DNA from 3 places in the Suilimivivens aceti genome. Region 1 is predicted to be linked to each of the others. Evidence: predicted binding sites of a transcription regulator. Region 1 holds the regulator's gene; each other region holds the start of a gene.

Region 1 (10,164 bases):
CGGTGACGCAACAAGTGTTACCGCATCCTTGCCTGCTATCACGCAGCCATACTCCTTTGCCAGCTTCTTTAAATAAAATGCCGGATTTTCTTTGTAGGTATTCATGGAAATGCCTGCAAGACGGATAAATTCCCCTGGATGGGGTGTCAGAATCACCCTGCCCTTCTGATATTTTAACAGCTTTTCCTGCAGAGAGCCTTCCCTTGCGATCAGATTCAGACCATCCGCATCAATAACTGCTCTTTTTTCTCCCTGTTCCAGGATCATTTCCATCAGCAGCTCTGCGTTTTCATCTGTAGAGATCCCGCATCCTGCCACGATCACATCTGCCCATGCTATACTCTGCCTTACTTTTTCTTCCTCAGGCTTACCCTCGTAAGTGTAGATCATGGCTTCCGGAAGCTCCCTTAAGATCAGATCCCTGTTTTCGGCAGCTGTAATGATCTTCAGCATACCGGCACCACTTCTTAAAATTGTTTTTCCACACAGTAGCGCTGCTCCAGCCATATCCCTGCTTCCCGCTACAAGCAGTATCCTCCCGAAGGTTCCTTTATTGCCAAACGCTGCTCTCTCTGGCAGAATCCCATGTATATCTTCTTCCCTGTATGAAAAAAACGAAGGCTCCTTTCCTGATTTGAAAGACTCCGGGATACCAATATTATGAACCACGGTATGACCACACAGCATTTTCCCCGGATACAGATAGTGTCCTGCTTTTCCATACTGAAGAGCAACAGTAAGCTCAGCTTTCACTGCACACCCCAGTATCTTCCCGGAATCTGCACAGACTCCTGAAGGGATATCCACAGCGATTACTCTGCTTCCCTTTTCACCATAACAGTTGATTGCCCTGACAGCTTCTTCATATATCCCTGTGATCTCTCTTGTCAGCCCTGTTCCAAACAAACAGTCCACTACCATATCATATTCTGCTTTTGCTGATTTGCTATTGACTGTAATACCAAGCTGTTTCAGGATTGAGAGCTGGCTCCCGCACTCCATGCTCAGCTTCTCTGTATTTCCTATCAGGAAAATATCAGCGTGGATCCCCTTTTCTGCCAGCAGCCTTGCAAGTGCAAGTCCATCTCCCCCATTGTTTCCGCAGCCTGCAAATATTGCAATACGGATCGTTTCAGAGAGAAATGCCTCTATCTCTGAGAACACAGAAAGTGCCGCTCTCTCCATCAGTACCATGGCAGGTATCCCACAGTCTTTGATCGCTGTCATGTCACACTCTCTCATCTCTTTGGATGTAACAATATACTCCATAAAACCCCCTTCAAAAAGAAATAGAAAGTACGCCAGCGGGCAGACTTTCTATGATTTCTTTTCTTCCTGTTCTTTTATAACAGGCTTAAAATTCTGAAGATCAAATATATCGACTACTTCCGGTCCGAAGACATTATGCATATAAGTATAAATATTCTGGCTGGTTCCCTGCATCTCCTGCCTTCTCACCAGCTTTTCCTTTAATTCTTCTCTCGTAGAATCAATCCATTCTGTGAGAGTTTCAATTTCCTGCCCATTTTTCTTAAGCAGGTCATAGGAAATCTCCATGGTCTTCAGCATCAGCTTACGATTGACCTCATCCAGTTCTCCCGGCAGACTGATCAGAAGATCCTCGCATTCATCAATCTTTCTGTTACATTCTTCTATCAGTGCTTTATGCTCATCCAGCTTCTTTTCAGCCTTCTTATCTGTCCCGTCACATCCGGTCTCAGCCAGTATAACAATCTCGTCCATCAGTCTTTTTTTCAGTTTTTTCAGCTTCTTCAATTCATTTGCCGCACCGGCCTGCTGTTTTAACAGCTCTGTCTGTTCTGCAGATAGTGTGTGAATCTTCTTCTCTGCCCCTATGCTTACAACCAGCTGGTGCCATTGGTGATCCAATGTCAATGGCGGCAGCTTCCTGCCAGAAAGGGCATGTCTGAATTCTTCGTCTGATTTTGCCACGTTTCCTCACTCCAATCATCAGGCATCATAATGTGTTTCATATCGGTTAATATTATAGGTCAGCTTCATGAGACTGTCTGAAAGGTGTACATTCTCAACCTGTACATCCGGCGGCACATTCAGATCCACATGTGCAAAGTTCCAGATGCCACGGATTCCTTCCTTGACCAGTTCCTCGGCTACTTCTACTGCACAGTTCTTTGGAATGGTAAGCACTGCAATGTCGATCGCATTCTCTCTGACAAAGGACGACAGCTCTTTCATGGGAAGCACTTCCATATCCCGGATTCTCCTGCCATACAGCGCTGGATTATTGTCAAATATCCCCCGGAATAAAAATCCTCTTCTTTCAAAGTTCATGTAATTGGCCAGCGCCTGACCAAGATTTCCGGCACCTATGATGATCAGATTATGTGTCTGATCAAGACCAAGTATCTTACCGATCTCGCCATAGAGATATTCTACCTTGTATCCATAGCCCTGCTGTCCAAAGCCACCAAAATTATTAAAATCCTGCCGGATCTGGGAAGCAGTCACCTTCATAATATCACTTAATTCCTGACTGGAAACCCGCTCGATCCCCTGGTCCTTCAGTTCACCAAGATACCGGAAATATCTTGGCAGCCGTCCTATGACGGCCTGTGATATTCCTTTATTTTCCACAATACCAGCTCCCATATGATTAATAATTTTATCATAGCTCAATGTTAAAAAAATGTCAATTCTTCCTGCATTGACAGAAAGCCGCTAAAACGCTACACTCTAAGATGATAAAAACAAATACGAAAAGGACATTTTTTATGATTTTATCCTGTCAGAATCTATCCAAAGCCTTTAACGAAAAACCCATCCTCAAGGATGTTTCCTTCCATATTGAAGAGCACGACAAAGCAGCAATTGTTGGTATCAACGGAGTGGGCAAAACTACTCTGCTGCGTATCATCGTCGGGGAGCTGCCTGCTGATTCCGGTATCGTCACCCTGAAAAAGGAGGCCTCCTTCGGCTATCTGGCGCAGAACCAGAATGTAAACAGTGAAAATACCATTTATGAAGAATTACTCTCTGTCAAAGCACCTGTCATTGCCATGGAAAAACAGCTCCGTGAAATGGAAGAAAAAATGCATACTGTAAACGGCCGTGAGCTGGACAGCCTCATGGAAAACTATGCCAGGCTGAACCATCAGTTCGAACTGGAAAACGGCTATGCCTATCAGAGTGAGATCGGCGGTGTGCTAAAGGGACTTGGCTTTGCCGAAGAGGATTTTGGCAAACAGATTTCCACTCTCTCCGGTGGTCAGAAAACAAGAGTCGCCCTGTCAAAGCTCCTCCTGAAAAAACCGGAGCTGATCATCCTCGATGAGCCAACAAACCATCTCGACCTGAATGCAATTGCCTGGCTTGAAAACTATCTTCTGAATTATAAGGGTGCCGTTCTTACTGTTTCCCATGACCGTTATTTTCTGGATCGTTTTGCCGGCAAGATCATTGAAATTGATCAGACAAAGGCTACCACCTTCCTTGGCAATTACACAGCTTACGCAGCCAAAAAGGAAATTCTGCGTACTGCTGCAAGAAATGCCTATTTGAACCAGCAGCAGGAGATCCGTCATCAGGAGGCAGTCATTGAAAAGCTGAAAAGCTTTAATCGTGAAAAATCCATCAAACGGGCAGAAAGCCGGGAAAAGATGCTGAATAAGATTGAAGTCCTTGAAAAGCCAACGGAAGCCCGGGCTGATATCCATATGACACTGACTCCCCGCTGTCAGAGTGGAAATGATGTTCTTCATATAGAGCATCTTGCCAAATCCTTCGATGACCTTTCCCTGTTCCAGGATATCAGCATAGATATTAAAAGAGGCGAACACGTAGCCATCATTGGTGATAACGGTACAGGGAAAACCACGATCCTTAAGATCATCAATGACCTTGTTCCTGCCGACAGTGGTACGATCACGCTTGGTACAAATGTACATATTGGCTACTACGATCAGGAGCATCATGTCCTGCATCCGGACAAAACGCTTTTTGACGAAATTTCTGATGAGTACCCTTCTCTTACCGGTACCCAGATCCGTAATACACTTGCAGCTTTTCTGTTTACCGGTGATGATGTATTCAAACTGATCCGTGATTTAAGTGGTGGAGAACGAGGCCGCGTTTCTCTGGCTAAGCTCATGCTTTCCGAATCCAACTTCCTGATCCTGGATGAGCCGACAAACCACCTTGATATCGCCTCCAAGGAAATCCTTGAGGATGCGGTAAATGCCTATGAAGGAACTGTCCTGTATGTTTCCCATGACAGATACTTCATTAACCGGACGGCATCCAGGATCCTGGAACTATCTGGCGGCCAGCTTACCGGCTTTCTTGGAAACTATGATTATTATCTGGAAAAGAAAACCGGTGATCTTCCAAACGGAGATCTTGCTGTGAAAAATACTGTTTCCAAAACCCCTGCCCCGCCCTCCGAGGGCATGCAGGACTGGAAAGCCCAGAAGGAGCAGCAGGCAAAGCAGCGCAAGAAGGAAAATGATATCCGGAAATGTGAAGAAGAAATCGCAAAGCTGGAAGAAAAAGATAAACAGCTTGATAACGAAATGGCACTTCCCGAAAATGCGACCAATGTGGCAAAGCTTCAGGAGCTGACAAAGGAAAAAGAAAGCATCTCTGCAAGACTTGAAGAATTATATGAAAAATGGGAAACGCTGGAGGCCTTATAAGGCTTCCAGCGTTTTTCTGATTTCTTTGATAAAGTTCTCACTGTTCAGAACTGTTACATTTTCAAGGGATGTGATCAGGGCAAGATCCTTTGTCATCTTACCGTCTTCGATCGTCTTTAAAGTTGCTTTTTCCAGCCTGTCCGCAAAGGCGATCAGATCATCAAGGCCATCCAGTTCCCCTCTTTTCCGGAGTGCCCCGGTCCAGGCAAATATCGTTGCCACAGAGTTTGTAGAGGTTTCCTCCCCCTTCAGGTGCTTATAATAATGTCTCTGTACCGTTCCATGTGCTGCCTCATACTCATAAACACCGGCAGGGGATACCAGCACAGAGGTCATCATGGCAAGGGATCCAAACGCAGAAGAAACCATATCACTCATCACATCACCGTCATAATTCTTACAGGCCCAGATGAAGCCGCCCTCTGCTTTCATGACTCTGGCTACCGCATCATCGATCAGCGTATAGAAATAGGTGATTCCTGCATCCTTAAACTGCGCTTCAAATTCCTTTTCATATACCTCCTGGAAAATATCCTTAAAGTCATGATCATATTTCTTGGAAATAGTATCCTTAGTTGCAAACCACAGATCCTGCTTCGTTGCTAATGCATAGGAGAAGCATGCTCTCGCAAAGCTGGTAATGGATTTGTCTGTATTATGGATTCCCTGGATAATACCGCTTCCTGTAAACTGATGGATCAGTTCTCTTGTCTCTGTTCCGTCCTCTGCTGTAAACACCAGTTCTGCTTTTCCAGGTCCCGGCACCTTGATCTCTGTATTTTTATAGACATCACCATAGGCATGACGTGCCAGTGTGATCGGCTTCTTCCAGTTTCTGACACAGGGCTCGATTCCCTTTACTACGATGGGCGCACGGAATACAGTTCCATCAAGGATCGCACGGATCGTACCATTCGGACTCTTCCACATCTCCTTCAGATTATATTCTGTCATTCTGGCTGCATTTGGTGTAATGGTCGCACATTTAACAGCCACACCATACTTTTTCGTAGCCTCCGCACTCTCCACTGTTACCCTGTCATCAGTCTCATTTCTATGTTCCAACCCAAGATCATAATATTCTGTCTTCAGATCAATATAAGGAATAAGCAGCTCATCCTTGATCATCTTCCAGAGGATCCTGGTCATTTCATCCCCGTCCATTTCCACGAGCGGGGTGGTCATTTTTATCTTCTCAGCCATATGCTCTTTCTCTCCTATTCCTGCTCTTCATTCTTATAAATATCGTACAGGCCATTCTTTACCATGTTATTATAGGCATTATTCATATGCAGGGTTGCCAGTCTTTCTGCTTCATCTGCATTGCCTGCCTTGATAGCCTCCATGATCTGTCTGTGTTCATTATTGGATGCAATTCCTCTTTCCTTCGTGGAAAGCGTCTTCTGTCTGATCCTTGCTACATACTGGTGAAAATCTACAAGCAGTCTTTCCAGCATCTTGGAATTGCAGGCATCATACAGGATATGATGAAACCTGTTATCCAGCTCCGTCATCTGTTCCATATGCCCCTTGGACGCATGGAATGCTGCCAGATATACATTCTCTTCCAGTTCTTCAAGCTGCTCCTCTGTGATATTCTCCGTGGCAAGTCTTGCACACATTCCCTCCAGGGAGGAACGGATCATGTAAATGTCCTTTACATCCTTGGCGGTAATACCTGTCACATAGGCACCCTTATTGGGAATGATCTGGATCAGTCCCTCCAGTTCAAGCTGCCTGAAGGCTTCTCTTACAGGCGTTCTGCTGACTCCCAGCTCTTCCCCTATGGCAACCTCCTTCAGCTCCTCGTGCTCTTCATACTTTCCGCTTAAAATATCCTCCCGGAGCCTGTTAAACACTCTGCCTCTTAAGGAATATTTATCTGTTACTTCTTTTTTTACATCATAACTGCTCATTCTGTTATCATTGCCCTCTAACCGATAGTTGTGTCAAGCCTTTTGCAGGCTATTGCGATCTGCTCGATCAGCTCTGCATCTGTTATGACAGTCACACGGCCTTCTTCATATTGTTTGTCTACCCATTTCTTGACCTCTGCAACGAGTGGGCTTGACTTGTCAAGCTGCTTCTCAGCCTTCAGCTTGAAATAAGTATTGATCCAGTGTGCAATTCCTGCAAGACCGGATGTGTTGCTGACTGCACAGAGTGCCGGACGGTTTAAAAACTTGTCCGTATCAAATATATTATAGATCTCCTCATTTTTCAACAGTCCATCTGCATGAACTCCGGCACGTGTCACATTAAAGTTCTTTCCTACGAAAGGCGTCCTCTCCGGAATATGATAGCCGATCTCCTTTTCATAGTACTCGGCAAGCTCAGTGATCACAGTGGTATCCATACCATTTAAATCTCCCTTTAGCTGGGCATACTCAAATACCATGGCCTCAAGAGGCGTATTACCGGTTCGCTCACCGATACCAAACAGAGATGTATTGACACCGGAGCATCCATACAGCCATGCCGTTGTGGAATTGACCACTGCTTTATAGAAATCATTATGTCCATGCCACTCGATCATTTCATGTGGTACACCTGCATGGGTATGCAGCGCATAAATGATACCCTGTACACTTCTCGGGATAACAGCACCCGGATAATTGACACCATAGCCCATGGTATCGCAGGCTCTTACCTTGATCGGAATCTTATACTCCTCCATCAGCTTCATAAGCTCCAGACAGAATGGCACGACATAACCGTAAATATCCGCTCTTGTGATATCCTCCAGATGGCATCTGACACTGATGCCTTCTTCCAGGCAGTCCCTGACAATGCTTAAATAATGCTCCATTGCCTGGCGTCTTGTCATTTTCAATTTCAGGAAAATATGATAATCAGAACAGCTCACAAGAATACCGGTTTCCTTCATTCCGATCTCCTTGACCAGCTTGAAATCCTCCTTGCTGGCACGGATCCAGCTTGTCACCTCAGGAAACTGATATCCTCTCTCCATACACTTGTATACAGCATCTCTGTCCTTTTTGCTGTAAAGGAAAAACTCGCTGGCACGGATCATACCATTTGGTCCGCCCAGTCTGTGCAGATAGTCATAGATCCTTACAATCTGCTCTGTGGTATAAGGTGCTCTTGACTGCTGTCCATCACGAAAGGTAGTATCTGTGATCCAGATATCCTTAGGCATATTGTGAGGCACGATCCTGTCATTAAAAGGGATCTTAGGTACCTCTGAATAAGGAAACATATTTCTGAATACCTGCGGTTTCTCTACATCATCCAGAATATACATATGCTCTTCTATCTCGAGCAGATTATTCTTGGAATTTAAAAACACCGGTCTGTCTAAAAAAACATTGTTTTCTTCTGCCATCGCACTATCTCCTCCTGAACTATTCCCAAAGTCCATGTATAATTGTATACAATAAAACATCTCATGTCAACAAAGAATTTATCTCTATCATGCCAGCTCCCTGCTTGCTCCACGGCTCATTCAGATCTCTTGCTGTCATTATCAGCTTATGCTTTGCCTGTTCGTTTGTCATCTTCGGATATTTTTGTAAAAGAAGTGCCAGAGCTCCTGACACGATCGGTGTTGCCATAGAAGTTCCACTCTTTTTGGTATAGGCATTCCGATACCGGAACCCTCTTTTTTCAAAGAAAGCATTACAGGAAATAATATCTGTTCCCGGTGCCACAATATCCGGCTTTCTCATATCATAGGGACTTGGTCCCCGGCTGCTGTACTCCTCGCAGAGATCTTCCCTTTCTCCAAAATATCCATCCTCATTGCAGCTTACCGTGATCACCTTTTTACGTGCTCCAATAGGTGAAATGGTCATTGCTCCCGGACCTCCATTTCCGGCTGCACATACCACAATGATCCCCCGGTTCCACACCTCATCTACCAACGAAAGCAGCTCCCGCATCCGTTCCTCATCTGATGCTTCACCCATACCAATAGAAATATTCAGTATCCTGATCTGAAATTCTTCCTGATTATTCAATATCCACTCCAAAGCCCTTGTCATGCTCTGGAGCATGCCGTCTCCACGATAATCCAAAACCTTTCCTACGATCAGTCTGCATCCGGGAGCAATCCCCCGGTATCTTCCCATAGAAGCCCTTCCGCTTCCACAGATACAGCCTGCTACATGAGTACCATGCCCGCTGTCATCATAAAAATCCTTCCGGTCATTGACAAAATCCCGAAACAAAAGCAGCCTGTCATCAAAATCCGGATGTCTGGCTACTCCTGTATCCAGCATAGCTACTGTAATTCTGTCCCTCCCACATTCTGCAAGCAGTTTATCACTAAACCCAAGCTGTTCTCTGACACGAAACATAAAAAAGACTCCCGGCTTTTTAATTATTCTATGCCAGAAGTCTTTCTGATGCGCTTTTATTTCTTTTTATTTCTTTTTTCGTTTCTCATTTCCCCTGTAGAAAAACAATGCTACAGAAGCAAAAAACAATCCGGCTGCAAATGCCCATTTGGGATGGGAATAATCACCGGTATCCGGAGTATCATCTTTATTTCCGGAAAGTCCGATCAGTGCACCGCCATTGATCACTTGTCCCTGTCCTACTGCTTTACTGCCATGATACAGCCCATAAGGTGAAAAATGTCTTGCTGTAAACTGGATGTAGTCGCCATCCTCCAGGGAAAGTACCTGGAACTCTGCAGCCTCAAGCTGTCCATCCTCATCCAGTGTCACAAGATGAAGATTATCCGTTGAAAGTCCATCCGGTACCGGAAGCTGTATTGTCATATACTGTCTTCCCAGTTTCTTTATGGGGATCTGTCCTGTACTGTCTTTCAGGGAAATATCAAATGCTTTCAGGTCAGAGGGCTGTGCACCTCCATATAATTCTCCATAAGCAGCGGTAATCTTTGCTGCTGCATCATCGGAATCATCAACCGTCAGCAGGTAGCTCCCATCATTTCCCGGCATGGTTGCCATGGTGTCTGTCCCGTCATTTCTGATCTGGCTGCTGTTTATCCGGACACTTACCCCTGTTTCTGTGGTCTGTGCCTGTGGTCCTGCCAGCTCTGCCAGTACATTCTGGTTTTCCTGTCTGACACTTCCCTTCATACCAAAGGTTCCATTCTCCAGTACTGTTCCTGTTAAATCTGTGATCTGGTCACTGACAACTGCCGTCCTGCAGCCGGAAAATACCAGACTTCTGGACTGTGGCATGGAAAGTCTTTCTGCACTGCTTCCAAACGTCATGACAGGCAGCGTATCTCCTTCAAAGGTTACCGTATCAGTTCCTCCTTTGCTGTCAAAGGCCGCGATTCCGATACTTTCTACAGATGCCGGGATCACGATCTTTGATAACGGACAGTCCTGAAATGCTCCGGCACCGATCACTTTACATTTTTTTCCACCATTTACCGTTTTTAAATTCTTACAGCCCGCAAAAGCGTTTTCACCGATTCCGGTCAGGCTGTCCGGCAGATTTACTGCTGTAATGCCCATATGATCCCTGAAGCATTCCGGCACGATCCTTTTTA
Region 2 (10,164 bases), on a different contig from region 1:
TTGATGCAGGAATGAACGGCAGCCATGGGAATGGAAAGAGCGATAATGCGGAGAAGAGGAGCAGTCCTGTCTTCCATAAGAAAGCGTACGGCGATCTGTTCTGAAAAGCAGTAAACAAAGCCAGCACACAGAATGGAGAGCGCAAGGGAAAGAGTAAGACCGGAGAATAAATAAACAAAAGAATACCGATAATCTCTGGTAGAGGTTTCTCTTGCCACAAACTTGGAGATGGCGGTCTGGATCCCGGCAGCAGAAAGAGCAAAGGTGAGTGCGAGCACAGGGGCAGTAAGCTGATAGATCCCCATACCTTCTGCTCCAAAGACCCTTGACAGAAAGATACGGTAAAAAAAGCCGATAAACCGGCTGACAAAGCCGGTGATGGTTAAAACGACCGTCCCGAAAACCAGAGGATTTTTCAGTGAGAAATAGCGCATGAAAGGATATCATCTCCTGCAGGTGTTAATGCTAATATATGCAGAGTGGGAAATTGACAGAACAGTGAAGAAATGGTATATTGTTGCGAGACGACCTACTTGATTACTAGGGCAAACAGAGAAAGGATTTGATGATCAAAATGAATAAGCTGATCTATCTTGATAATGCAGCAACGACCAAAACCGCACAAGAAGCGGTGGATGCCATGCTGCCCTATTTTACAGAGTATTATGGAAATGCCAGCAGCATTTATTCTCTTGGAGCAGAGAGTAAAAAAGCCATGACAGAGGCCAGAGAGGAGATTGCAGGGAGCATTGGTGCATCGGCACAGGAGATCTACTTTACAGCAGGTGGCTCCGAATCTGACAACTGGGCATTAGTTGCGACTGCAGAGGCTTATGAGAGCAAAGGAAAGCACATTATTACCTCGAAGATCGAGCATCATGCGATTCTGCATACCTGCGAATATCTGGAAAAAAGAGGATTTTCCATTACCTATATTGATGTAGATGAAAATGGGGTACTTAAACTGGATGAGCTGAAAAAGGCAATCCGTCCGGATACGATCCTGATCTCTGTGATGTTTGCAAATAATGAGATCGGAACGATTCAACCTATTAAGGAGATCGGAGAAATTGCCAGAGAGCACGGCATTCTGTTCCATACGGATGCAGTACAGGCCTATGGACATGTGCAGACAAGAGTGGATGAACTTCCCATCGACATGATGTCTGCCAGCGGACATAAGATCAATGGTCCCAAGGGTATTGGTTTCTTATATATCAGAAAAGGTGTTAAGATCCGTTCCTTTGTACATGGCGGAGCACAGGAGAGAAGCCGCCGTGCCGGTACAGAGAATATTCCAGGTATTGTCGGACTTGCTGCTGCAGTAAAGAAGAACTTTGCCAATATGGAAGAGCGTAACAGGAAAGAGACAGAGCTTCGTGATTATCTGATCGAAAGAATAGAGAAGGAAATTCCCTACTGTAGACTGAATGGACACAGAACAGACAGACTGCCGAACAATGTAAACTTCAGCTTTCAGTTCATTGAGGGAGAATCCCTGCTGATCATGCTGGATATGAAAGGAATCTGTGCTTCGAGCGGTTCAGCCTGTACATCAGGTTCGCTGGATCCCTCCCATGTCCTTCTGGCGATAGGACTGCCTCACGAGATCGCACATGGATCCCTGCGCATGACGTTAAGTGAGGAGAATACAAAGGAAGAAATTGATTTTGTGGCAGATGAACTGAAGGGAATTGTGGAGAGACTCCGCAGTATGTCACCGCTTTACGAAGACTTTATTAAGAAAGAGGAAAAGAAGCATGTACAGTGAAAAGGTAATGGACCATTTTAATAACCCGAGAAATGTGGGCGAGATTGAGAATGCCAGCGGTGTAGGTACTGTTGGAAATGCAAAATGCGGCGATATTATGCGTATCTATCTGGATATTGATGACAATCAGATCATCAGGGATTGCAAATTCAAGACATTCGGCTGCGGTGCAGCTGTAGCGACCAGCAGCATGGCAACTGAGCTTGTTAAGGGTAAGAGTATTAAAGAAGCCATGGAAGTGACTAATAAGGCGGTTATGGAAGCACTTGACGGACTTCCGCCGGTTAAGGTGCACTGTTCCCTGCTGGCAGAAGAGGCGATTCATGCAGCACTCTGGGACTATGCAGAAAAGAACCACATAACCATCGAAGGTCTTTCCAAACCCAAGTCAGATATCCATGAGGGCGAGGAAGCGGAAGAGGAAGAGTATTAAAGCTTTTATGAAAAAGAAGGTTGTAGTTGGAATGTCGGGCGGCGTAGATTCATCTGTAGCCGCCCTGCTTTTAAAAGAACAGGGATATGATGTGGTCGGTGTGACCATGCAGATCTGGCAGGATGAAGAGCAGGCACTGAAAGAGGAACACGGCGGATGCTGCGGACTCTCAGCAGTTGAGGATGCCAGAAGAGTGGCACAGGTACTGGATATTCCCTATTATGTGATGAATTTCAAGCAGGAGTTCAGGGAAAAGGTCATGGACTATTTTACCTGTGAATATCTGCAGGGAAGGACACCAAACCCCTGTATTGCCTGTAACCGTTATGTGAAGTGGGAGTCCCTCTTGCAGAGAAGTCTGGAGATTGGCGCAGATTATATCGCTACCGGTCATTATGCAAGGATTGAGCAGCTTCCGAATGGCAGGTATGCGATCCGCAATTCCGTAACGGCAAGGAAGGATCAGACCTATGCACTTTATAATCTGACCCAGGATCAGCTTTCCCATACGCTGATGCCGGTAGGGGCTTATCATAAGGATGAGATCCGGAAAATGGCAGTTGAAAATGATCTGCCAGTGGCCTATAAGCCGGACAGCCAGGATATCTGCTTTGTACCGGATGGAGATTATGCAGGTTTTATTGAAAGGGAAAGAAGAGGAAAGGTACCGGGAGAAGGAAACTTTGTTTTAAAGGACGGTACAGTGATCGGCAGACATCTCGGTATCACCCATTATACGATCGGACAGAGAAAAGGACTTGGCATTGCCATGGGACATCCGGTTTTTGTGACAGAAATCCGACCGGAGGCCAATGAAGTAGTAATTGGAGAAGCGGAAGATGTGATGACAGATCACCTGACCTGCAGCCATATCAACTACATGAGCATTCCGGATCTGACGGAGGAAAGGCGTGTATTTGCCAAGATCAGATATTCCCATCCGGGAGAATGGTGCCGGATAAGGAAAGCAGGAGAAGACAGGATCTTCTGTGAATTTGAAAAGCCCGTCAGGGCGGTAACACCCGGACAGGCTGTCGTATTTTATGATGGAGAATATGTACTTGGAGGCGGCAGCATCGAAGGATGAGGCCGCCTTAATTACAGGCAGTGGAAATCGGCGATCCGGTTTTCAAAGGTAGTGTAATAACTGAAACCGCATTCACGCAGAACGTCAGCAGCCCTGTCAAAATCACCGGCGATAGCGGACGGGTCGTGAGCATCTGAACCGATCGTGATGATCTCACCGCCAAGCTGCTTATAGCGCTTTAAAACGCCTGTGCAGGGGTGAACATCCTTCATTCCTTTGCGGAGTCCAGCGGTATTTAATTCAATGCCACGTTCCATTTCCAGAAGACGGATCAGAATCTTATCGAAGATATCCTGATATTTTTCATAGCAGTAATCCTTATCCCTGCTTGCTCCATAGCGGACAACATAATCCAAATGACCGTAGACATCAAAATTGCTGAAGACATCCAGATTCTCAAGGATGGAAGAAAAATATTCCCGGTAGGCTTCTTCGTCACTGCGCCCCTCATAAAAGGACGGATAGTAGGGATCCCTTCCGTGGCAGATATGGGAAGAAGCTATGATGAAATCAAAAGGGTAGCTTCTGGAATACCGGTTCAGTTCCTTCTGGAGATGAGGCTGGATTCCGAGCTCCACACCAAAGAGGATCTGGATCTGATTTTCATATTTTTCTTTTAAGGTAGCCAGTTCATACAGGTAGGAATCGGTGTTTAATTCAAACATACCGGCTTCCTCGGGTTTTTCGTACACATAGTCCATATCCATATGTTCGGTAAAGCACATGGTAGTGAGCCCGAGAGAAATCCCCTTCTTTATCATGTCCTCCATGGGTGCCGTACTGTCGCCGGAATTGTGGGTGTGTAAATGATAGTCTGCGGTGATCGTCAAAGTAAATGACCTCCATTCTCTTCTTCTTAATCCCAAGTCTAGTGGATTTTCTAGGAAAATGCAATGAATCAGAAGAGAAAAGAGGGGGATTTATAAAAATTACATTAAATTTACAGGGAAACAGGAATATTTTTAAATTTACATCTTGCACTTTCCGGACAAATTAGGTAAAATAATCGTGCTGATAAAATTTTGTCAATCTATGGAAGATAAGTTTTCCTGGATGGCGAAATAATATAAAATTTATTCAATTTTAGGAGGAAACTAAAATGGCAGTAAAAGTAGCAATTAATGGTTTTGGCCGTATTGGTCGTCTGGCATTCAGACAGATGTTTGGTGCTGAAGGTTATGAAGTAGTTGCAATCAACGATTTAACAACACCTTCTATGTTAGCACACTTATTAAAATATGACTCTTCACAGGGCAGATATGTAGCTATCGGAGAAGAGGATCAGGTTACTGCTGATGACGAAGCTGGAACAATTACCGTTAAGGGTAAGACAATCAAGATCTACAAAGAGCCCGATGCAAACAATTGTCCTTGGGGCGAGATCGGTGTAGACGTTGTTCTTGAGTGTTCTGGATTCTATACCTCTAAGGCTAAGGCACAGGCTCATATCAATGCTGGTGCTAAGAAGGTTGTTATTTCCGCTCCTGCTGGAAATGATCTTCCTACAATCGTTTACAATGTAAACCACGAGACACTGACAAAGGATGACAAGATCATCTCTGCAGCTTCTTGTACAACAAACTGCTTAGCTCCTATGGCTAAGGCATTAAATGACCTTGCTCCTATCGAGTCTGGTATTATGTGCACAATCCACGCTTACACAGGCGATCAGATGATCCTTGACGGACCTCAGAGAAAGGGCGACAAGAGAAGAAGCCGTGCAGGCGCTGTAAATATCGTTCCCAACTCAACAGGTGCTGCTAAGGCAATCGGACTTGTTATTCCTGAACTGAACGGCAAGCTGATCGGTGCTGCACAGCGTGTTCCTACCCCTACAGGATCTACAACACTGTTATTCGCAGTAGTAGACAAGGCAGTTACCAAGGAAGAAGTTAACGCAGCTATGAAGGCTCAGGCTACAGAATCCTTCGGTTACAACGAAGAAGAAATCGTTTCTTCCGATATCGTTGGAATGAGATTCGGTTCCTTATTCGATGCTACACAGACAATGGTTAGCCCTCTTCCGGATGGAAAGACACAGGTAGAAGTTGTTTCTTGGTATGACAATGAGAACTCCTACACAAGCCAGATGGTTCGTACAATTAAGTACTTCGCTGAGTTAGGCTAATTCAGTTATAAGTATCTGAAAGAAAGACCTGTCTAAAGGTCCGGTCTTATGGACCGGACCTTTTTTGTACGGGATAATGCTTTAATAAATTTGGAGGATTGAATCATGGGATTAAATAAGAAATCAGTTGATGATATCAACGTAAAAGGCAAACGTGTCCTTGTAAGATGTGACTTCAACGTTCCTTTAAAGAATGGTGAGATTACAGATGAGACACGTATCGTAGCAGCTCTTCCTACAATCAACAAGCTGCTTGCAGATGGCGGAAAGGTAATCCTTTGCTCCCATCTTGGAAAGGTTAAGAATGGCCCTAACGAAGGAGAATCTCTTGCACCTGTAGCAAAGAGACTTTCTGAGAAACTTGGCAAGCCTGTAAACTTTGTAGCAGATTACAATGTAACAGGATCTGCTGCTACAGAGGCTGTTGCAGCTATGAAGGATGGCGATGTTGTTCTGCTTCAGAATACACGTTTCCGTGGTGCAGAGGAGACCAAGAACGGAGAAGAGTTCTCCAAGGAACTGGCTGACCTTTGTGATGATTATGTATGTGATGCTTTCGGATCTTCCCACAGAGCACATGCATCCGTAGCCGGTGTTACCAAGTTTGTTCGTGCTAAGGGTGGTTCCTGTGTAGTTGGTTATCTGATGCAGAAGGAAATCAACTTCCTTGGAAACGCAGTAGAGAATCCGGTAAGACCTTTCGTGGCAATCCTTGGTGGTGCTAAGGTTGCAGACAAGCTGAACGTTATCAATAACCTTCTTGAGAAGTGCGATACACTGATCATTGGTGGTGGTATGGCATTTACCTTCTTAAAGGCTAAAGGATATGAAATCGGTAAGTCTCTGGTTGATGATGAGAAGATTGATTACTGTAAGGAAATGATGGATAAGGCTGAGAAGCTCGGTAAGAAGCTGCTTCTTCCTATCGATACTACAGTAGCTGCAGAGTTCCCGAATCCTATCGATGCTCCTATTGAGGTAGAAGTAGTAGATGCTGACAAGATCCCTGCTGATAAGGAAGGTCTTGATATCGGAACCAAGACAGCAGCCCTCTATGCTGATGCTGTTAAGTCTGCTAAGACTGTTGTTTGGAACGGACCTATGGGTGTATTCGAGAACCCTACTCTTGCAAAGGGAACTATCGCAGTAGCTAAGGCTCTTGCAGAAACAGATGCAACTACAATCATTGGTGGTGGTGATTCGGCAGCAGCAGTTAACCAGCTTGGTTTCGCTGACAAGATGAGCCATATTTCAACTGGTGGTGGAGCTTCCCTTGAGTTCCTTGAAGGTAAGGAGCTTCCTGGTGTAGCAGCTGCTGACGACAAATAACCGAAAGCAACTTAGTGAATGCAATATTAAATTTAGAAAGAGGATAATAAAATGGCAAGAAGAAGAATTATTGCCGGCAACTGGAAGATGAACATGACTCCCAGCCAGGCAGTTGAGCTTTGCGCAACACTGAAAGATTTAGTAAAGAATGATGATGTAGATGTAGTATACTGCGTACCTGCAATCGATATCGTACCTGTAGCAGAAGCTATTAAAGGAACCAACGTTAAGTTAGGCGCTGAGAACTTCTATATCGAAGATAAGGGAGCTTTCACAGGTGAGATTTCTGCTCCTATGCTCAAGGATGCTGGTGTTGAATATATCATCATTGGACATTCTGAGAGAAGAGATATCTTCGGTGAGAACGACATCCTGATCAATGCTAAGGTTAAGAAGGCATTTGCTGCTGGACTTAAGCCGATTCTCTGCTGTGGTGAGTCCCTTGCACTTCGTAAGGCTGGCACATACAAGGAGTGGATCGCAAGACAGATCAAGTGGGATCTTACAGATGTAACTGCTGATCAGGTTAAAGAGCTTGTTATTGCTTACGAGCCTATCTGGGCTATCGGAACAGGTGAGACAGCTACAGCTGACCAGGCACAGGAAGTATGTAAGATGATCCGTGATGTTATTGCAGAAATGTATGATGCTCCTACAGCTGAAGCAGTTCGTATCCAGTATGGCGGATCCATGAATGCAGGTAATGCAGCAGAACTCCTTTCTAAGGATGACATCGATGGTGGTCTGATCGGTGGAGCAGCTCTTAAGCCTGACTTCGGAAAGATCGTTAACGCTTAATTAATGTGAAATGGATATTCTGGAAACAGAATCAAGGTATAACAAAAGAAAGAACTCTGGTGCGTATTGCATCAGGGTTCTTTACTTTTGGGACAATAGAAAGTATACTGATAGAAACAGATTAAAAAAGGTTGGAGTTCAGAGTGGAATTAATAGGAAATGAATGGATCAGATGTGCAGCAACGGGGGATTCCAATGCTATGCTTATCTGGGTTCTTGTGATCGCTGTTGCATGTGGCGGTATCATAACTTCGGTCATTATGCTGCTTAATGGCAAAAATGATAGAAAACAGTCAGGAGAAAAAGGACGTAAGAAGGAGAGGGCTCATGAGAAATAAACTCTATATGGTAATTCCCTGTTACAATGAACAGGAGGTACTTCCCGAAACTTCAAAGCGCCTGAAGGAAAAACTCTCGACACTGGTAAAGGCAGGAAAGATCGATCCAGAGAGCAGGATCATATTTGTCAATGATGGCTCCAAAGACAGAACATGGGAGATCATCAGGAGACTTCATGAAGAAGACCCGGTTTTTGGCGGGGTAAACTTAAGCCGGAACAGGGGGCATCAGAATGCGCTCCTGGCGGGACTGATGACAGTAAAGGATCATGCAGATATGGCTATTTCCATGGATGCAGACCTGCAGGATGATATCAATGCCATTGATGAAATGGTTGAGAAATATCTGAATGGAACAGATATTGTATATGGTGTGAGAAGCAGCCGTGCAAAGGACACCTTTTTCAAAAAGGCGACTGCAGAGGGCTTCTATAAACTGATGAACACCATGGGGGTCAATACGGTATTTAATCATGCGGACTACAGACTGATGAGTAAAAGGGCACTGGAGGGACTGGCCGAGTTTCGGGAGGTCAATCTGTTCCTTCGTGGTATCGTACCGATGATCGGATATTCCACAGATGTGGTTTATTACGAAAGGGGAGAGAGGTTTGCAGGGGAGAGCAAGTATCCTCTTGGCAAGATGCTTTCTTTTGCAATAGAGGGGATCACATCTTTAAGCACCAAGCCGATCAGGATGATCACGTTCCTTGGATTTTTTATTTTTCTGGTAAGTATTGGGATTTTGATCTATTCCCTTGTCAGACATTTCATGGGAGCAACGATTGTAGGATGGACTACACTTATGGTTTCTGTCTGGGCTATCGGAGGATTGATCCTTTTATCGCTTGGCGTAGTCGGAGAATATATTGGTAAGATTTATCTGGAAACAAAAGCAAGACCCCGTTTCCTGATCGAAGAATTCCTGAATGATACAGAAAATGCAAAGAAACCAGAAGAGAAAACAGAAAGATGATTTTTTCTTCTTGACAGAACACGTAATAACAGATACAATTGGTCATGTTGTGATAAGGCAGCACTTTATCAAGGTGTTGCCTTTTTCGTTGCCCTGTATACGGAGAATGATTGCAGAATCAACGTGTATCTGCCTGCGGACAGAGATTTGAGTGAAGTGGACATGGCATCGGAGCAAAAGAAAGAGAAAGAGGTTTTTATGGATCAGGAAGTTAAGATGCAGGAAGCAAAGGAAAAGAATGTAACAAAGCAGGAAACGGCAGAACAGATGATAAAGGATCATGGAGTGCCAGATCAGGATGCTGGAATGGTATTTCAAGATGCAGCGATAGATGAAGATATTTTAAGGGCAGTTCTCTCTATGGGATTTGAAACCATGTCTCCAATTCAGGAAAAGGCGATCCCGGTAATGTTGGAGGGGAGGGATATTATCGGGCAGGCACAGACTGGAACCGGTAAGACAGCAGCCTTTGGAATACCGATGATCCAGAGAGTGGATCCGGAATTGAAGAAGCTGCAGGGGATCGTACTCTGCCCGACCAGGGAACTTGCAATCCAGGCGGCAGAGGAGATCAGAAAACTGGCCAGATATAAGCATGGGATCAAAGTGTTACCGGTTTATGGCGGCCAGGATATTAACAGACAGATCAGAGCGCTGAGCAGCGGTGTACAGATTGTTGTGGGAACACCGGGACGTGTGATGGATCATATGCGCAGGCATACGATCAAGACAAGGGAAATCCGCATGATCGTACTGGATGAAGCAGATGAAATGCTGAATATGGGATTCAGGGAGGACATTGAGACCATTCTGAAGGATATGCCAGAGGAGCATCAGATGGCATTGTTTTCTGCAACTATGCCGGAAGCAATCCTGCAGATTACCCATGAATACCAAAGTGAAGATGCAGAATATATTCGTGTGACACCTAAGGAGATCACAGTATCAGCAATAAAACAGGCCTATTACAAAATTGCAAGACAGGATAAAAAGGAGGCGATCTGCAGACTGCTTGATTACTATCAGCCGGTAAGGGGACTGATCTTTTGTAATACCAAAAAGATGGTTGATGAGATGGCAGAATTCCTGAAGGAAAGAGGATATCAGGCAGAGGGACTTCACGGAGATCTTTCCCAGTATCAGAGGGATACGGTTATGAATTCTTTCCGGAATGGACGCTGTAATTTCCTGATCGCTACGGATGTAGCGGCCAGAGGGATAGATGTCAGTGGTGTGGACGCCGTATTTAACTATGACGTACCGGAAGATATTGAATATTATGTACACCGTATTGGCAGAACCGG
Region 3 (10,164 bases), on a different contig from region 1:
CTGATGTTTGCAGGATATTATGTCTGCAATCTGGCATTCCTTGTTCCCCTGCTGGAGCAGATCAGAAAGAAGAACGTAATCACCATGACGATCGGCGCTGTACTGCTGTGGCTGTTCCCTTCCATGGTGGAGGCCTTCTGGATGGACGGATGCTGCGCAGATTTTACCATGGCTGTGATCTATGGGGCATTCCTGACAGCGGTTCTGGACAGAGAGGGGCATTCTTCCCTGTTTTATTACGGAAGACAGGCCTGTTATCTGATGGTACTGGTGCTCTGCAAGAATACAGGGGTGATCTGGCTGTTCTTTGGACTTTTATTTACGCTGCTATATCATTTCCTGCACAGAAGGGATGAAATATTTGCACAGGACCGAAAGACAGTGAAAAGAGGACTTATAGCTGTGGTATGCCTGCCTGCGCTGACAGAAGGAAGCTGGCTTTTCTTCTGCCTGATGAACAGAAGGGTTGCCAAGCTGACAGGCGTTGCAGTTCATATGGCAACAGGAAGCATGAACATCCCGGATGTACAGGGACAGATGATAGATGCCTTTCTGACTGCCTTCCTGAAATGGCCGCTGCACCGGTATTCCACGGCCATACTGAATTTAAGTCCGCTGATGCTGGTGATCCTGGTGCTGGTTATTTATGCCCTGCTTGGGATCCGGAAAAAGATAACCGGCAAGGACAGCAGATTCCTGCTTTTGTTTGCCCTGCTGAGCGCAGCAAGCTTTTACAGCCTGAACCTGATCAGCCACCTGACGATCTTTGCAGTGGAAACACAATATCTGGAGCCCTTTGGCATGGTGTCCTCGATTGAACGGTATGGAGCACCTTTTACGATAGGAAGCCTGTATCTGATCGCATATCTTGTACTGAAGTCAGAAAATGCTGTTCGGGGGCTGCTGCTCTGTGCTATACCGGTTCTTCTGACGGCAGATTATCAGGGATCTTACCGGGCACTGATCGGCTACAGGAATACGATAGAAGAGATCCGGCAGGAGAGAGAGGATATCGTAGATGAGAAGGCAGAGGCCTTTCTGGCGAAGATCGGTGCAGGGACGAGGAAAAGCATCGGCCGTGTGCTTTATCTCCGGGATCTGTCGGATATCAGCTGGGTAAGGAATGCCTATGTCAGCTTTGAAGCAGCACCGGTATCTGTGATGTACGGAAATATCAGCGGAGAGACGACGGACAGCGCAGCACTTTTAAAGACGATCGAAGAGTCCCATGCAGGCTATCTGTATGTAGAGCCTCTTGATGAAGAAAATCAGGAGCTGTTTGCACCCTTTATGGACGGAACGGAGTTTTCCTATGACACGCTTTATCGGATCACAGGAAACGATGGAAGGATATTGCTAATACCGATAGCATGAAACGTCCTTTCATTTGCTATAATAAATGTGTAAAAGTAATGTAAAAGGAAATTTTATGTAAGCGAAAGGGGAAAAGAATGAAGAAAAAGACAGCAGTACTGACGGCGGGCTTCCTGTCACTTGGTGTATTGGTACTCGCTTCCAATATGACAGTAGATGGCAGGGAAGGAGCAAAGGGGAAGACGATACCGTATACACTGGAAATCACGCTTCCGGAAAATGCGGCAGATAGCAGCATGATCTGCTTCCAGCAGGCATCACAGGAAAGCGGAGAAAGTAAGGACAGTGAAGATAAAGCCCATGAAAATGCCTCCGGCAATCTGGTGATCGGGTACAATCAGGATACCGGCAGACCATCCGTTTTCTTTACCGGGCAGGAAGAGATCATCCTGAATGAAAAGAATGAGCTGGTCTGGAAGGACTGCAGGCAGCCGGTTATCCTGACAGATAAGATCCAGGTCGTATCGACACCGGATTATGATTATCGTTTCCTGATGAAGGATGCAGAGGGCAGGGAACAGATCCTTTCCTTTTCCTATGCAAAAATGCAAAGGATGCCGGATCAGGCAGTGACGGTTTCGGAAGAAGGCACTCCCATCGTGAACGCAGCTTATGTGACAAGGATGAAGGGAACCGCACTTTTGCAGGGAGAGATCAGGAATCTCATCGAAAATGGCTATGAAGAGCTGGCAGGCTTCCTGCAGAAGCTGGCAGATGAAAAGATCGCTGTTTCAGCGGACGGCTCCGTGGTTCCCGAGGGAGAAATGCTTCCGGCAGGCATGGTACTTCTGTCAGCGGCAAGTCCTGTGAGCCTTGTGAATGTCAGTGATGAGACACTGTATTCCTGGAGCGCCTTTTTTGACAAGGTCGAAGAGATCCGTAAGGAAGATGAGTGGCAGGCCTATCTGGAAAGCCTGAGAAGCCAGGAAAAGAAAGGAGAAGCGTCAGCCACAACGCCTGTACCGCCAGCAGTGGCACCGTCAGGAACGGCGCAGCCGACGGCAACGAAAGATCCTGCGACAGTGGAACCAACTAAGGCACCAGATACACTTGACCCATAGAAAATTTTTACAACACATCTGAAATATCCAAAGACGTTTCGCTCTTCATCAGAACGAAGCGTCTTTTTCAGCTTCGCGTCCAGTGGACGAATGCCCTTTTAACAAATGTCTTTTCTGTGAATTGTGATTGCAAAAGTAAAAGCCCTATGTTATAATGATTTCTGTAGCAATGACAAAAAATTAACAATCGTTGCAGACAGCCGGTAAGGCTGAAATTTTATACAAAATGATTCAAACGGAGGAAAGAAATAATGGCAAAGAAAGTTGTTTTAGCCGGTGCATGCCGTACAGCGATCGGTACCATGGGTGGCTCTTTAAGCACAACCCCTGCTGCTGAGCTTGGCGCAATCGTAATCAAGGAGGCACTTCAGAGGGCTGGAGTTGCTCCGGAAGCAGTAGATCAGGTATACATGGGATGTGTTATCCAGGCTGGCCTTGGACAGAACGTAGCCCGTCAGGCATCTATCAAGGCAGGACTTCCGATCGAGGTTCCCGCTGTTACCATGAACGTTGTCTGTGGTTCTGGTCTGAACTGTGTAAACCAGGCAGCACAGATGATCATGGCAGGAGATGCTGACATCGTTGTAGCAGGCGGTATGGAGAACATGTCTCTGGCACCCTATGCTGTTCCTCAGGCACGTTTCGGATATAGAATGAACAATGGTACTTTAGTTGACTGCATGATCAAGGATGCCCTGTGGGATGCATTTAATGATTATCATATGATCACAACTGCAGACAATATCTGCAGAGAGTGGGGACTGACCAGGGAAGAGCTGGATGAGTTCGCATTAAAGAGCCAGTTAAAGGCTGAAGAAGCACAGAAGAACGGTGCTTTCGAGAACGAAATCGTACCTGTAATGGTTAAGAAGAAAAAAGAAATGATCGAGTTCAAGGTAGATGAAGGACCCCGCCATGGTTCTACCATCGAAGGACTTGCAAAGCTCCGTACCATCAATCCTGACGGATTTGTTACCGCTGGTAATGCATCCGGTATCAATGATGGTGCAGCAGCAGTCGTTGTTATGAGCGAAGAGAAGGCTAAGGAGCTTGGCGTTAAGCCCATGGCTACTTTCGTAGCTGGTGCACTTGCAGGTGTAAGACCTGAGGTTATGGGTATCGGACCTGTTGCTGCTACCAGGAAGGTTATGGCTAAGACAGGCATGAAGATCGAGGACTTCGATATCATCGAGGCAAACGAAGCATTCGCAGCACAGTCTGTTGCAGTAGGTAAGGATCTGGGAATCGATGTTGACAAGCAGCTCAACCCCAATGGTGGTGCGATCGCTCTTGGACATCCTGTTGGAGCTTCCGGATGCCGTATCCTTGTTACACTGCTTCATGAGATGCAGGCAAGAGGAGCCAAGACCGGTCTTGCAACTCTTTGCATCGGCGGTGGTATGGGATGCTCTACAGTCGTTAAGATTGAAGACTAAGCATATTTTAAGGAAAATAAGTAAGCAGGCTTAACTTCTTAGGTCTGCTTACTTCTGTGAACAAAATAAAAAGGAGTTAATACCATGGAATTTGTAACATATGAGCAGAAGGGTGCTTATGCCATTATCACCATCAGCCGTGAGAAGGCACTGAACGCACTGAATTCTACAGTACTGGACGAACTGAACGCTGTTCTGGATGCTGTAAACCTTGATGAAGTAAGAGCACTGATCCTGACAGGTGCAGGACAGAAGTCCTTCGTTGCAGGTGCAGATATCGCTGAGATGAGCACACTGACCAAGGCAGAGGGCGAAGCCTTCGGTAAGAAGGGAAATGATGTATTCCGCAAGATCGAAACCTTCCCGATCCCTGTGATCGCTGCAGTAAACGGATTCGCACTTGGCGGCGGATGCGAGATCTCCATGAGCTGTGATATCAGAATCTGTTCTGATAATGCCGTATTTGGACAGCCTGAGGTTGGTCTTGGCATCACACCCGGATTTGGTGGTACACAGAGACTTGCCCGTCTTGTAGGCGCTGGCATGGCTAAGCAGATGATCTACACAGCAAGAAACATCAAGGCTGACGAGGCTTACAGAATCGGTCTTGTAAACGCTGTTTATACACAGGAGGAGTTACTTCCTGCAGCAGAGAAGATGGCAGCAGGCATTGCAAAGAATGCACCGATCGCTGTCCGCAACTGCAAGAAAGCGATCAACGAAGGTCTTGATGCAGACATGGATCAGGCAATCGTGATCGAAGAGAAGCTTTTTGGTGACTGCTTTGAGACAGAAGACCAGAAGTATGGAATGGCATTCTTCCTTGACAAGAACAAGGAAAAGGTAAAAGAGCCCTTCAAGAACTGCTGATTTCTGAAAGCACAGATCTGTAAATGACAGCCGGCGTAGTGCCTGCGGCAGGAAACCAGCTGTTAAGAATAAAAGATAATGAAAATTTCAGGAGGAAAAGAAATGAAAGTAGGTATTATCGGTGCCGGTACTATGGGACAGGGTATTGCAAAGGCATTTGCCCAGGTTGACGGATATGAAGTAGCGCTCTGCGATATCAAGCAGGAGTGGGCTGACGGTGGAAAAGCAAAGATCGCCAAAGGCTATGCTAAATTAGTTGAAAAAGGAAAATTAACACAGGAAGCAGTAGATGCTATCCTTGCAAAGATCACTCCCGGTCTGAAGGAAGACCTCTGCAAAGACTGTGATCTGATCGTTGAAGCAGCATTTGAGAACATGGAAGTAAAGAAGACAACCTTTGCAGAGCTTGACAAGATCGCTAAGCCTGAGTGTGTATTCGCTTCCAACACATCCAGCCTTTCCATCACAGAGATCGGAAACGGACTGAACCGTCCTATGATCGGTATGCACTTCTTTAACCCTGCTGACCGTATGAAGTTAGTTGAGGTTATTGCCGGTGTAAATACTCCTGCAGAGACAGTTGATACCATCAAGAAGATTTCTGAAGAGATCGGAAAGACCCCTGTACAGGTTAACGAGGCAGCTGGTTTCGTAGTAAACCGTATCCTTGTTCCCATGATCAACGAAGCAGCCTTCATCAAGATGGAAGGTGTTTCAGATGTAGCCGGTATCGATGCGGCTATGAAGCTTGGTGCAAACCATCCTATGGGACCCCTTGAGCTTGGTGATTTCATTGGTCTTGATATCTGCCTTGCTATCATGGATGTTCTTTACAATGAAACAGGTGACAGCAAATATCGTGCATGTCCTCTTCTCCGTAAGATGGTCCGTGGCGGTAATCTTGGTGTTAAGAGCGGCAAGGGCTTCTATATTTACAATGCAGACAGAACAAAGACCCCTGTTGATGCACAGTAATTTTAATTGAGGATTCCCTCAATAACATATATTTAATGGAGGATATAAAAATCATGGATTTTACGTTAAGCAAACAACATGAAATGGCGAGAACTCTTTTCAAAGAGTTTGCAGAAAAAGAAGTTAAGCCTCTGGCTCAGGAAGTAGATGAGACAGAAGTGTTCCCCAGAGGAACAGTTGAGAAGATGGCTAAGGCTGGCTTCCTTGGAATTCCGGTTCCGAAGGAATACGGCGGACAGGGATGCGATCCTTTAACCTACGCTATGTGCGTTGAGGAGCTGTCCAAGGTTTGTGGTACTACAGGCGTTATCGTTTCTGCACACACCTCTCTTTGCTGTGATCCTATCCAGACCTATGGTACAGAAGAGCAGAAGCAGAAATATCTGGTTCCCCTTGCAAAGGGTGAGAAGCTTGGTGCTTTCGGTCTGACAGAGCCCGGAGCTGGTACTGATGCACAGGGTCAGCAGACAAAGGCTGTTCTTGATGGTGACGAGTGGGTTCTGAACGGATCCAAGATCTTCATTACCAATGGTAAGGAAGCTGATGTTTATGTAATTTTCGCTGTAACAAGCGTTGTAACCGATGCTAAGGGCAGAAGCAAGAAGATGATCTCTGCTTTCATCGTAGAAAAAGGAACTCCCGGATTTACCTTCGGTACCAAGGAAAATAAGATGGGTATCCGTGGTTCATCCACATACGAACTGATCTTCACAGACTGCCGTATCCCCAAGGAAAACCTGCTTGGTCAGGAAGGCAAGGGCTTTGGTATCGCTATGCATACTCTGGATGGCGGACGTATCGGTATCGCTGCACAGGCTCTTGGTCTTGCAGAGGGTGCTCTTGACAGAACCATCGCTTATGTAAAGGAAAGAAAGCAGTTCGGCAGAGCAATCGGTGCTTTCCAGAATACACAGTTCCAGTTAGCTGATATGGCTACCAAGGTTCAGGCTGCACAGTACATGGTATACAGAGCAGCTATGGCTAAGGCTACCCAGAAGAGCTACACAGTAGAAGCTGCTATGGCTAAGCTGTATGCTGCAGAGGTTGCTATGGAAGTAACAACCAAGGCTGTTCAGCTCCATGGTGGATATGGTTATATCAGAGAGTACGACGTTGAGCGTATGATGAGAGATGCCAAGATCACAGAGATCTATGAAGGTACATCTGAAGTACAGAGAATGGTTATTTCCGGTTCCCTGCTGAAATAAGAATGAAAGAATAAGGAGAGATAATACAATGAAAATCGTTGTTTGTGTTAAACAGGTACCTGATACAAAGGGCGGCGTTAAGTTCAATCCCGACGGTACACTTGACAGAGGTGCGATGCTTACTATCATGAATCCTGACGACAAGGCAGGTCTGGAAGCAGCACTTAGATTAAAAGACCAGTATGGCGCAGAAGTAACTGTTCTGACAATGGGTCTTCCCAAGGCAGAAGAAGTTCTTCGTGAGGCAATTGCAATGGGCGCTGACAAGGGTATCCTTGTAACAGACCGTGTTCTTGGTGGTGCTGATACCTGGGCTACCTCCCAGACACTGGCAGGCGCACTGCGTAACCTTGAGTATGACCTGATCATCACAGGCCGTCAGGCTATCGATGGTGATACCGCACAGGTTGGACCTCAGATTTCCGAGCATCTTGGAATTCCGGTAATCTCCTATGCACAGAAGATCGAAGTAGAAGGCGACAGCGTGATCGTTGAGCGTCAGTTCGATGACAGATATCACGTATTAAAGGCAAAAATGCCCTGCTTAATTACAGCACTTGCTGAATTAAACGAGCCCCGTTATATGACTCCCGGCGGAATCTTTGATGCTTACAAGGCTGACATCACCGTATGGGGAAGAGCAGATCTGAAGGATGTAGATGATTCCAATTTAGGTCTGAAGGGTTCACCTACCCAGATCGCTAAGGCTTCCGATAAGGTAAGAAAGGGAGCAGGCGAGAAGGTTAACCTTGATGCAGCAGCTTCAGTTGATTATATTATTGACAAGTTAAAAGTTAAGCACGTGATCTAATTAAGGATGATAATGGAGGTTCCAAAATGAATATTCAAGAATATAAGGGAGTTTTTGTCTTTGCACAGCAGGTAGACAATGAACTCAGCGGAATTGCTTTAGAATTAGTTGGTAAGGGAAAAGATCTTGCCAAGGATTTAGGCACAGAAGTAACAGCAGTTTTAGTTGGCAGCGGAATCAAGGGTCTTGCTGACGAGCTTGCTGAGTATGGTGCTGATAAGGTCATCGTTGTAGATGATCCTGAATTAAAAGAGTACAGAACAGAGCCTTATGCTCATGCACTGGCATCTGTGATCAATGAATTCAAGCCTGAAATTTTCCTGGTAGGTGCTACTGCAATCGGCCGTGACCTTGGCCCCAGAGTTTCTGCAAGAATCCATACAGGTCTGACAGCAGACTGTACACAGCTTGATATCGGAGATTTTCCGATCAACCCGATCCCCGGCAAGGAGCAGCTTCACAACCAGCTGTTAATGACACGTCCTGCATTCGGTGGTAACACAATCGCTACGATTGCATGCCCGAACTTCCGTCCTCAGATGGCAACAGTTCGTCCTGGTGTTATGCAGAAGGCTGAGAGAGTTCCCGGAGCAAAGGCTGAGGTGATCGAATTCAATCCCGGATTCACACCTGATAACAAGTATGTTGAGATCTTAAAGATCGTTAAGTCCGTATCTGACGTAGCTGATATCATGGATGCCAAGATCCTTGTATCTGGTGGACGTGGTGTTGGAAGCGCAGAGAACTTCAAGCTTCTTGATGATCTTGCAGAGGTACTTGGCGGTACCGTAAGCTGCTCCCGTGCAGTTGTAGATGCAGGCTGGAAGCCGAAGGATCTTCAGGTTGGACAGACTGGTAAGACCGTTCGTCCTAACGTATACTTCGCAATCGGTATTTCCGGAGCGATCCAGCATGTAGCTGGTATGGAAGAGTCTGATATCATCATCGCTATCAACAAGGATGAGTCAGCTCCTATCTTCGATGTAGCTGATTATGGTATCGTAGGAGATCTGAACAAGATCGTTCCTGCCCTGACAGAGAAGCTGAAAGCAGAGCTTGCTAATAAATAAGAATATCTGAAACAGAGATAAAGAATGCCCTGGTGCCATGCACCGGGGTATTCTGGTATAAAGTGTATTTTATATTTGCCCACGGTTATAGGAGTAAATGCTGAAAATTGTTGACAATTTGAGAAATCACATATAATATAGTCTCAGGCGATTCAGAGAGGAAGGCTTCATGGGGTCTTTCTCTCTATTTTTATGACAGAGTGATTCTGCCAGAGCGCCGACAGGAAGGAGATAATTATGAAAAAGAAACTTTTAAGTGTATTGTTAAGTGCAGCTATGGTACTGACACTGGCAGGCTGCGGTTCTGGCACGGAGACAGCAGAAACAGAGGAAGCAGCAGGTGCAGCAGAGGAGACAACAGAGGCTTCTGGTGCAGAAGATGATGCAGCAGAGGGCAGCAAGGTATTAAAGGTAGCCATGGAATGTGGCTATGCTCCTTACAACTGGACGCAGCCTGATGATGCAAACGGAGCCGTTCCGATCAACGACAGCTCTGATTATGCTTATGGATATGATGTTATGATCGCAAAGAAGATCGCAGACACACTGGGCTACGAACTGCAGATCGTGAAGCTTGACTGGGATGCACTGATCCCTGCGGTACAGTCAGGCACTGTTGACTGTGTTATCGCAGGTCAGTCAACAACAGCTGAAAGATTAGAAATGGTTGACTTTTCCAAGCCTTATTATTATGCTACTGTTGTAGGCCTTGTAAAACAGGACAGTGCATATGCAAATGCAGCAGGACTTGCAGATTTAAAGGGAGCCACCTGTACATCACAGCTTGGTACGATCTGGTATGACAACTGCCTTTCCCAGATCGAGGATGCCAACATCCAGCCCGCGCAGGAATCTGCACCGGCTATGTTGGTAGCACTGGAAAGCGGAAGAACAGATCTGGTTGTTACTGATATGCCGACAGCCATGGCAGCATGTGCAGCTTATCCTGATATGAAGCTGCTTGATTTTTCCGGTACAGATGATGATTTTTCCGTATCTGATGAGGAAGTAAACATCGGTATTTCTGTACAGAAGGGAAACACAGAGCTGATTGACGGAATCAACAGCGTACTGGAAACGATGACTGTAGATGACTTCAACAGTCTGATGCAGGAAGCGATCAGTGTACAGCCGCTGGCAGAATAAATGAAACTGACAGATTCTGGGAAGTAAGAAGATGATAGAGGCCGGACACGATACTTTTAAGAGTATGTCCGGCCTTTTTCAGACAGAAAAGGAGAACAGGGAATGATTTCCAATATGAGTTTTATTGAAAGAATTTTTTACATTTTACAGAAATACGGGACATCGTATCTGAAGGGAGCGGGAACGACACTGGTGATCGCACTGGTATCCACG

What was found. Region 1 encodes Rex, which represses fermentation and respiration genes when NADH is low (regulators of the CRP and FNR family bind a similar motif). Its sites were predicted from a motif close to ATTGTTAANTANTTAACAAT; they were not measured.
Region 2: a site for Rex is predicted at 4,302-4,321, ahead of gap (type I glyceraldehyde-3-phosphate dehydrogenase). Genes of this name have one in related genera too.
Region 3: a site for Rex is predicted at 2,604-2,623, ahead of OCV77_RS04825 (acetyl-CoA C-acetyltransferase). Genes of this name have one in related genera too.

The regions. Positions count from the first base shown of each region.
Region 1 covers NZ_JAOQKJ010000002.1:268,282-278,445, forward strand. The annotation lists gene OCV77_RS03055 (NAD(P)H-hydrate dehydratase) at 1-1,269, opposite strand, end outside; gene OCV77_RS03060 (hypothetical protein) at 1,318-1,953, opposite strand; gene OCV77_RS03065 (redox-sensing transcriptional repressor Rex) at 1,972-2,616, opposite strand; gene OCV77_RS03070 (ABC-F family ATP-binding cassette domain-containing protein) at 2,754-4,673, shown strand; gene OCV77_RS03075 (NADP-dependent isocitrate dehydrogenase) at 4,668-5,876, opposite strand; gene OCV77_RS03080 (GntR family transcriptional regulator) at 5,891-6,589, opposite strand; gene OCV77_RS03085 (beta/alpha barrel domain-containing protein) at 6,607-8,019, opposite strand; gene OCV77_RS03090 (S8 family peptidase) at 8,081-8,992, opposite strand; gene OCV77_RS03095 (leucine-rich repeat domain-containing protein) at 9,059-10,164, opposite strand, start outside.
Region 2 covers NZ_JAOQKJ010000018.1:6,431-16,594, forward strand. The annotation lists gene OCV77_RS15215 (polysaccharide biosynthesis protein) at 1-434, opposite strand, end outside; gene nifS (cysteine desulfurase NifS) at 575-1,771, shown strand; gene nifU (Fe-S cluster assembly scaffold protein NifU) at 1,761-2,204, shown strand; gene mnmA (tRNA 2-thiouridine(34) synthase MnmA) at 2,212-3,291, shown strand; gene OCV77_RS15235 (histidinol-phosphatase HisJ family protein) at 3,303-4,121, opposite strand; gene gap (type I glyceraldehyde-3-phosphate dehydrogenase) at 4,391-5,419, shown strand; gene OCV77_RS15245 (phosphoglycerate kinase) at 5,525-6,748, shown strand; gene tpiA (triose-phosphate isomerase) at 6,800-7,546, shown strand; gene OCV77_RS15255 (hypothetical protein) at 7,690-7,884, shown strand; gene OCV77_RS15260 (glycosyltransferase family 2 protein) at 7,874-8,860, shown strand; gene OCV77_RS15265 (DEAD/DEAH box helicase) at 9,059-10,164, shown strand, end outside.
Region 3 covers NZ_JAOQKJ010000003.1:262,814-272,977, reverse strand. The annotation lists gene OCV77_RS04835 (hypothetical protein) at 1-1,374, shown strand, start outside; gene OCV77_RS04830 (hypothetical protein) at 1,452-2,435, shown strand; gene OCV77_RS04825 (acetyl-CoA C-acetyltransferase) at 2,687-3,871, shown strand; gene OCV77_RS04820 (enoyl-CoA hydratase-related protein) at 3,956-4,741, shown strand; gene OCV77_RS04815 (3-hydroxyacyl-CoA dehydrogenase family protein) at 4,844-5,716, shown strand; gene OCV77_RS04810 (acyl-CoA dehydrogenase) at 5,770-6,924, shown strand; gene OCV77_RS04805 (electron transfer flavoprotein subunit beta/FixA family protein) at 6,953-7,735, shown strand; gene OCV77_RS04800 (electron transfer flavoprotein subunit alpha/FixB family protein) at 7,762-8,805, shown strand; gene OCV77_RS04795 (transporter substrate-binding domain-containing protein) at 9,043-9,951, shown strand; gene OCV77_RS04790 (amino acid ABC transporter permease) at 10,054-10,164, shown strand, end outside.